2 regions of the Actinoplanes digitatis genome follow, and region 2 is predicted to be linked to the other one. Evidence: riboswitches for the same ligand, from Rfam matches in the RefSeq annotation. Region 2 holds a riboswitch; the other holds the start of a gene.

Evidence for each region. Region 2 has a riboswitch for ZMP and ZTP ahead of BJ971_RS15420 (bifunctional 5,10-methylenetetrahydrofolate dehydrogenase/5,10-methenyltetrahydrofolate cyclohydrolase). Riboswitches for the same ligand answer to the same signal wherever they lie in the genome.
Region 1: linked by a shared signal. The riboswitch ahead of BJ971_RS36590 (glycine hydroxymethyltransferase) and the one ahead of BJ971_RS15420 (bifunctional 5,10-methylenetetrahydrofolate dehydrogenase/5,10-methenyltetrahydrofolate cyclohydrolase) in region 2 are both predicted to bind ZMP and ZTP.

The regions. Positions count from the first base shown of each region.
Region 1 covers NZ_JACHNH010000001.1:8,254,134-8,258,314, reverse strand. Annotated here, with positions in the region: gene BJ971_RS36595 (discoidin domain-containing protein) at 1-1,956, shown strand, start outside; ZMP/ZTP riboswitch at 2,044-2,152, shown strand; gene BJ971_RS36590 (glycine hydroxymethyltransferase) at 2,172-3,593, shown strand; gene BJ971_RS36585 (discoidin domain-containing protein) at 4,112-4,181, shown strand, end outside.
Region 2 covers NZ_JACHNH010000001.1:3,571,683-3,575,863, forward strand. Annotated here, with positions in the region: gene BJ971_RS15410 (polysaccharide deacetylase family protein) at 1-743, shown strand, start outside; gene BJ971_RS15415 (glycoside hydrolase family 26 protein) at 743-1,792, shown strand; gene BJ971_RS15420 (bifunctional 5,10-methylenetetrahydrofolate dehydrogenase/5,10-methenyltetrahydrofolate cyclohydrolase) at 1,782-2,651, opposite strand; ZMP/ZTP riboswitch at 2,667-2,750, opposite strand; gene BJ971_RS15425 (DUF1616 domain-containing protein) at 2,750-3,649, opposite strand; gene BJ971_RS42125 (hypothetical protein) at 3,646-4,181, opposite strand, start outside.

The DNA.
Region 1 (4,181 bases), 4.7 Mb from region 2:
CGGGACGTCCTCCCGCTCGCGTTCCTCGCACAGGTGCAGGGCGACCGCGACGCCGCCCGCGCCGAGGCGGACCTGGCCGAGCGCCTGATGCCCTACCTGCGGTACGAGCCGAAGTACCGGCTGACGAAGTTCAGCGGCGAGGAGAAGTACGAGCCCGAGGCCCGCGCCGAGCTGGCCATCTCCTACCTGTTCCACCGCCTGCGCACGCGCCCGGTCCAGCCGGTCGGCCGGGCCGAGTTCTTCCGCCGGGCCAGCGGCACCCGGGACTTCGGCAAGGAGATCGGGCTGGTCGCGCACCAGTCCGAGCGCGCGTTCGCGGGCGCGGTCACCAAGGCCGGCTTCGTGAACTTCCTGTGGCAGCCCGGGCACGACAACTGGCTGATCGACACCCGGGCACCGGCCTTCCTGCCGGCCGGCAGCCGGCCGACAGCGAGCTGGACCCGGGCGTACCAGCGCAACCGCGACGGCCTGGACGCGACCGCGACCGTGCTCGCCTTGGACGGTGACCACGCCGCGGGCTTCGTCACCCTGCCCACCGGCACTGTCGTCTACGCGAGCACCGGCCTGCCCGGCGAGGGCCGCCTCACCCTCTTCAACCTCGACATGCCCGGGGTGTCCGGCCTGTCCGGCAAGCGCGGCTTCACCACGCCGGACGGCGCCGCGGTGCTCGGCGACCAGGGCGAGGCGGGCGTCACCTTCAGCCCGCGCGACGCCCGCTGGGTGCGGATGCTCGGCCGCGAGCCCGGCACCGAGTTCGGCTACTCGATCTTCACCTTCGCCGTGCTCGACACCAGGGGCGCCGACCTGGCGCAGGGCGCGATGCCGACGGCCTCCTCCGAGGACATCTGGAATCCGGCGCGCAACGCCACCGACGGCAATCCGGAGACCCGCTGGGCGGTCGCCCGCGAGGAGCGCGGCCGGGTCGACAGCTGGCTCGCGGTCGACCTCGGCTCCGCCGTGAAGGTGGCCGGCGTGCGGATCGACTGGGAGGCCGCGTACGGCAAGGGTTTCGTGATCCAGACCTCGACCGACGGTCTGACCTGGACCGACGCGGCCGCCGTTCCCGAGACCCGGTCCGCATCCGGCTGGGTCGGCATCGACGGCCGGGCCGGCATCGTCACGCACGGCACGTCCCGCGAGATCGTGGTGAGCGCGGGCGCCGTGTCCGCGCCGGCGCCCATCATCGAGGGTTACCCGGGCGGCACGACGAACCTGGCCGCGGCCGCCGCCCGCACCCTGCCCACCGCCGAGGGCCTGCTGATCAGCGACGCCGACGGCTACCTCAGCGTCTTCAACCTCACGCCCGAACGGGTGGAGGCCGTCGTCGGCCTCCCGTCCGGCCGCCGCCTCTACCGCGGCACCCAGATCGCCCGCGGCAAGGGACTCCAGTGGGCGACGAGCCTGGCGGGCGGCACGGCGCTGGTCGAACCGCCGCGCTTCCTGCTCGACGAGCCGGCACCGGACGGCACCCGGTTCGAGGCGCGGGACTCGAACCACCTCAAGATCACCGCGCCGGGCCGGCGCCGGGTCGACCTGACGATCCGGGCCGGTTCCTGGTCCACCCGGGTGCGGCTGCGGGCCGGCCGATCCCGCAGCCTGGTCGTGCCGGGCTTCCCGGTGACGCCGACCGCCGACCTGGCCCGCGGCCGCGTCACCTTCCCGACCTCGCCGCTGCCCGCCGGCATGAACCCGCCCGCCCGCGCGGTCGACGGCGACCCCCGCACGACCTGGCGGCCGGGCGGGTCCGGCCGGATGGTGGTGGACCTCGGCGCGGTCGTCGCGGTCGCCGACACCCGCCTGACCTGGACCAGGGGGCGCCGCAGGAAGTGGCGCATCGAGGCCTCCGAAGACGGCCTGACCTACTCCGCTCTCGGCGAGCGGGCCCGCTATCTGGCGGTGGCGGTCGAGGGCTGGCGCCCCGGCGACGCGGAGCTGATCGAGTTCGCGGCGTTCTGACCGGCCCTCCGCGCCCGAAATGTGGGGCGGCGCACCGAGGCGACCTGGGCAAGCGATCGCGTGGCGCGGACGACGCCGGTATGCTGTTCGGCGGGCCGTGACTGGCGCGTTCGGATGGGCCAACCATCGTGGAGCGGCCCCGTCGTGGTGGAGACCGGTCCGCTGGACGACCCTGCCGTGCGCCTGGGCCTCTTCACCTGTGATAGGGAGGTCCGATGTCCGCACTGAATGCCGAGTCGACCGCTTTCCGTTCCGCCCTCGAGGCGGTACGCGCCGTTGAGCCCCGCATCGCCGACGCGATCGCCAAGGAGCTCACGGACCAGCGCGAGTCCCTCAAACTGATCGCGTCCGAGAACTACGCCTCTCCCGCCGTGCTGCTGGCCATGGGCAACTGGCTCAGCGACAAGTACGCGGAGGGCACCATCGGCCGCCGCTTCTACGCCGGCTGCCAGAACGTCGACACCGTCGAGACCGTCGCGGTCGAGCACGCCAAGGCCCTGTTCAACGCGCCGTACGCGTACGTGCAGCCGCACTCCGGCATCGACGCCAACCTGGTCGCGTACTGGGCGATCCTCGCCGACCGGGTCGAGGCGCCGGCGCTGGCCAAGGTGCAGAAGCGCAACGTCAACGACATGACCGACGCCGAGTGGGCCGAGCTGCGGGCCGCGTTCGGCAACCAGCGCATGCTCGGCATGTCGCTCGACGCCGGCGGGCACCTCACCCACGGCTTCCGACCCAACATCTCGGGCAAGATGTTCGACCAGCGCAGCTACGGCGTCGACCCGGCCACCGGCCAGATCGACTACGCGGCGCTGCGCGCCTCGGCCAAGGAGTTCCGGCCGCTGGTCATCGTCGGCGGCTACTCGGCGTACCCCCGCAAGGTGAACTTCCGCATCATGCGGGAGATCGCCGACGAGGTCGGCGCGACGTTCATGGTCGACATGGCGCACTTCGCGGGCCTGGTCGCCGGCAAGGTCTTCACCGGCGACTTCGACCCGATCCCGAACGCGCACATCGTCACCACGACGACGCACAAGAGCCTGCGCGGGCCCCGCGGCGGCGCGGTCTTCTGCCAGCCGGAGCTCTCCGACCAGGTCGACCGCGGCTGCCCGATGGTCCTCGGCGGCCCGCTCTCGCACGTGATGGCGGCCAAGGCGATCGCGTTCGCCGAGGCCCGCCGCCCCGAGTTCGCCGACTACGCGCAGCGCATCGTCGACAACTCCCAGGCGCTCGCGGCCGGCCTGACCAGCCGTGGCGCCACGGTCGTCAGCGGCGGCACCGACAACCACCTGGTCCTGATCGACGTCGACAAGTACGGCCTGACCGGCCGCCAGGCGGAGCAGGCGCTGCTCGACTCGGGCATCGTCACGAACCGCAACTCGATCCCGCAGGACCCGAACGGCGCCTGGTACACCTCCGGCATCCGCATCGGCACGCCGGCGCTGACCACCCGCGGCCTCGGCACGGCGGAGATGGATCAGATCGCCGAGCTCATGCACACGGTGCTGAGCAGCACGAAGGCCGGCGCGTCGAAGGCGAAGTTCAACCTGGACTCCGCGGTGTCCGACCGCATCTCGAAGCAGGCGACCGAGCTGCTCGCGGACTTCCCGCTCTACCCGAGCGTCGACCTCGGCTGATCTTCGACCATGAGGGGCCGCGTCCGCCGGGCGCGGCCCTTCGTCGTCTGACGGCCACGCGGGGAAGCGCTTCCCCAAATTCTATCGTACTGTCCTATTTGCACAGCATGCCGGTAATGATCGTCTTGCAAGTTCAAGCCTATTCGGGCACGTCGATTTCTCGTCGAACAACCGTTATCGAGACCGGGTCGAGCCCGTCGTGGCTGCCCGTAAGGCCGCTCGGGTGCCCGGTTCCGCCGGGCGCTCCCCGGCCGTCGCCTCAACGTATTCGCAGCTCGGCGCCGGTCCGGGCGACTTATCGGGCGCGCCGGTGACCGAAAGTAGGGCGGTCGTCGCGTTCGGGCGCGACCCGATTCACTTTTGGACACTCCTTTGACACATGAGCGTTACGAACCTAGCGTCCAGGACGCGGGGGAGCGCTCTCTCCGGGTTCCCCCGTCATCCCCATCGGGAGCTTTCCCCGGCTCCCACCCGGACGCGCATCCCCCGCGCCCGTACCGCCGTGTCTAGGAGACGCAATGGTCATCCCCGATCTCTCCGCCGTCCCCGAAAGACGAACCCGCACCGGATGGCGCCTGGCCGCCACCG
Region 2 (4,181 bases):
GCGGCCCGTTGAGTGATCTCGCCGTGCCCCGCGAGCGCCTCGCCGAGCAGCTCGGCGCGCTCACCGCCGCCGGCTACCGGCTCGTCGGGCTCACCGACGCGCTCGACCTGCTCGCACAGGGCAGCACCGACAGACTCCTCGCGGTCACCTTCGACGACGGTTACCGCGACTTCCTCACCGAGGGTGTGCCCGTCCTCGCCGAGGCCGGCGCCGGCGCCACCCTGTACGCCTCCGTCGGGCACCTGGGCGGCCAGGCCGGCTGGCTCGGCCGCTGGGCGCCCGACTTCGGCACCCTGCTGAGCTGGGACGAGCTGGCCGAGGTCGCCGACGCCGGCATCGAGATCGGCAACCACAGCCTGCTGCACCACCCGCTCGACGTGCTGCCCCCCGCCCAGCTGCGCGAGGAGATCGTGCGCAGCAAGGAGGAGCTGGAGCAGCGCCTGGGGCGCCGGGTACGCGGCTTCGCCTACCCGCACGGATACAACGGCGCCCGGGTCCGCGACGCGGTGCTGGAGGCGGGGCACGACAACGCCACCGAGGTCGGCCGGCGGCTGCACACACCGGGCGAGCGGCGCTTCGCCGTACCCCGGCTACAGCCGACGCCCACCATGACCGGCGCCGACCTGGTGAACCTGGTCGCCGGGGGCGGGTCCCCGCTGGTGCCGCGGCTCAAGCGGCTCGCGCAGCCCGGCTGGCGTGTGGTGCGCAAGGTCGCCCGCGCCGCCGGCCGGAACCTCACGTGATGTCGGCACACCGGGCATCCCGCAAGCTGACCCGCCGCCACGTGCTCGGCCTCGCCGGTCTCGCCGCCGTCCCGCTGACGGGCCTCGCCGTGCACCGGATCCGCGCCGACCACGGGCCCGCCGCGACCGCAACCCCGCCCGGCCCGGCCGCCGCGTCCGGCGCGCCGCGGCCGAGCGCGACGGCTCCGCAGGTGGTCACCAAGGGCGGCGGCACGGTGCCGTTCCGGCCCGGCCGGACCATCCTCGGCTCGTACCTCGACCTGGAGGGCAGGTCGTTCGCCGAGAGCGTGGCCCTTCGCCGCCGGCAGACCGGGCGCGACCAGCGCATCGTGCACGTCTTCTACGACTGGACCGACACGCTGCCCGCCCGGATCGACGGCCTGCCCGCGGGCGCGACGCCGCTGGTCTCCTGGCGCGGCAGCGCGTTCACCGACATCGCCTCCGGCCGCAGCGACGACCGGATCGCCCGGGCCGCCCGGCAGCTCAAGCGGCACGGCCGGCCGGTGCTGCTGCGCTGGGGCTGGGAGATGAACGGCGACTGGTACCCGTGGGGCGCGGCCCGCAACGGCAAGGACCCGGCCGGGTACATCGAGTGCTGGCGGCGGATCCACGGCATCTTCGCCGAGGAGAAGGCGACGAACGTCTCGTGGGTGTGGAGCCCGAACTGGAACTCCGCCCCGGTCGAGGAGTGGAACACGCCCGAGGCGCTCTACCCCGGCGACCGCTACGTCGACTGGGTCGGCATCTCGGGGTACAACCTGCACCGCGAGACGCCCGACACCCTCTTCGGTCCGATCTACCGGTCCTTCTCGGCGCGGAAGCCGCTGATGATCACCGAGGTCGGCTCGGTGGACCGCGGCGGCCGGACCAAGGCCGACTGGATCACGCTCTTCGCACGGTGGGTCGAGGCACACCCGGCGGTGGGCGGCGTCGTCTGGTTCGACACCGACACCCACCCCGGGTACAAGGAGAAGTGGCGCATCGACACGGACGCCGACTCCCTCGCGGCCTTCACCGCCATGGCGAAGAGCGTCCGCTTCAGCGGCTAGCCTTCTCCGCCGCCTCGATCGCGTTGCGGAACAGCATCGCCACCGTCGTCGGGCCGACGCCGCCGACCCGCGGCGTGATCGCCCCGGCCACCGCCGAGACCTCCTCGGCCACGTCGGGCAGCAGCCGCCGGCCCTCGTAGCGCACGCCGGCGCCGATCACCGTGGCGCCCGGCCGCACGTGCTCCGGCTGGATGATCCCCGGCACGCCGACCGCGGCGATCAGGATCTCGGCACGCCGGGCGTACCGCTGCCAGTCCGGCACGCCGGTGTGCACGACCGTGACGGCCGCGTTCGCGGTCGGCCGCTTCTGCGACAGCAGCATGGCGAGCGGGCGGCCGATGGTCGCGCCGCGGCCGAGGATGACCACCTCGCGGCCCGCGACCGGGATGTCGTGGTGCGCGAGCAGCGCCTCGATGCCGGCCGGCGTGCACGGCCGCGGCCCCGGCAGCCCGACCGAGAGCCGGCCCAGGTTGAGCGGGTGCATGCCGTCGACGTCCTTGTCCGGGTCGACGGTGAGCAGCGCCGCGTCATAGTCGATGTGCGCCGGCGGCGGGTACTGGATCAGCAGCCCGTGCACGGACGGGTCCGCGTTCAGCCGGTCGATCGCCCGGTGCAGGTCGTCCTGCGTCGCGGAAGCGCCGAGGTGCTCGTGCGGCGAGACGAAGCCCAGCTCGGCGGCCTGGCGCTGCTTGATCCGGATGTAGCCGGCGCTCGCGTCGTCGTCGCCGACCAGGATGGTCGCCAGTGACGGCACGACGCCGCCCTCGCGCAGCTTCGCCGCGCGCTGCGCGACGTCGGCCAGCACCGCGTCGGCCACCGGCTTGCCGGGCAGCAGTCTTGCTTCATGGGGTACGGACATGTGCGCCTACTCCGGCGTGGGCACCCAGGCGGACGGCCCCCACGGCGAGCTCCCCGATGGTGGTCCCCATCCTCGATGCCGCCAGTCGCGTGTCCTGCTCAGTCTACGGCGCTGAGATAGAGCGTTCGATAGGCGGTGTCGTCTGCGACCCGGTAGAGGTTGACGGTCATCCGCTGCGCGCCCGGCAGGCGCAGCGCCTCGGTCCAGGTTCCGTCGGCGGCCACCGCGAGGGTGCGGGTCAGGACCACCTTTCCCGGTGCGCTGAGCACCCGGAGCGTGTACGGCTCGTCCTCGGGGAGCAGGCCCTTCGCCGAGACCTGCACGGTGCGGTTGCCCGCCCGATCGACCGGACCCGACGGCCCGGCCCACAGCGCGGTGACGGTGGTGTCGTGCGTCGTGCGCGAGGTCTCGAACGACAGCCAGCCGGCCCCGCCGAGCACCAGCACCACCAGCGCCAGCGGCAGCAACTGCCGGACCAGGCGGCGGCGCCCCGCCTTCTCCTGCTCCGCCGCGTCGAGGGCCTCCTCGACCTCGGCGATCGATATCACCACGGTGGCGTCCTGCCCGAGGCCGTGCGGCGCTCGCGCGGCCGCGCCGCCGGCGCCCGCGCGGGCCGGTGCGGCAGGCGCGGCTGGTGCGGCCGGTACGGCCGGTGGCTCCGGTGCCCGGCGCGGTGCGAGCCACGCGACGGCGAGCGCGACGAGGGTGACCCCGCCCGTGGCGACCGCCCAGGAGGCCCGGTCGATCCGCAGGCCCACGACGTGGATGGCCAGGCCGGCGAGGATCAGCACGCCCATGCTCAGCGCGGGGGTGAGCACGATGCGCTCGACCGCGGTCAGGTCACGCCGGGAGAAGACCGCGCCGAGCAGCGCCAGGCCGGGCAGCACGAAGGCGAGCAGCAGGCCGCCGGCGATCGCCGCCACCTCCGGGCCCAGCAGGACCGCGGCGACCGAGGCGACGGTCAGCGCCGCGACCACGCGGCCCAGCAGGGCGTTCACCGCTCACCCAGCCGGTAGACGCGCACCGTGCCGTTGTCGTACATCCGGTCGACGTCGGTGAGCGTGTCGAACTTGCCGAGCTGGGTGTCGGTCAGCGGCGAGGTGATCTGCCCGGAGCGCGGATCCATCTCGAAGTAGGCGCCGCTCTCCGGCAACTGGGTGCCCAGCCGCCGGTCCACCACCAGGTACTGGAGGTGCAGCTCCGTCACCAGGTCCTCCTGCTCGAGTCCCCAGGAATCGGCGTAGTACAGCGGGCCGACCTCGCGGACCGGGTCCTGGCGGCCGTAGGTCGAGGCGAGGGAGACCGAGGTCGCGTCGCCGCCGACGCGGTTGCCGGGGCCCAGGACACGGCGCTGCCACTCGGCGGCCTCCAGCCCGGGCGCGTCGACCGAGCGCTCGTAGCCGCCGGCCAGGTACGGCCCCGGCAGCAGCGAGGCGAGCGGCGGCCAGCCGCCGGCCCGCGCGCCGATCATCAGCAACGTGATCATCGCGGCCCCGGCCGCGACCCGGCTGTAGAGGTTCCAGCCGCCCG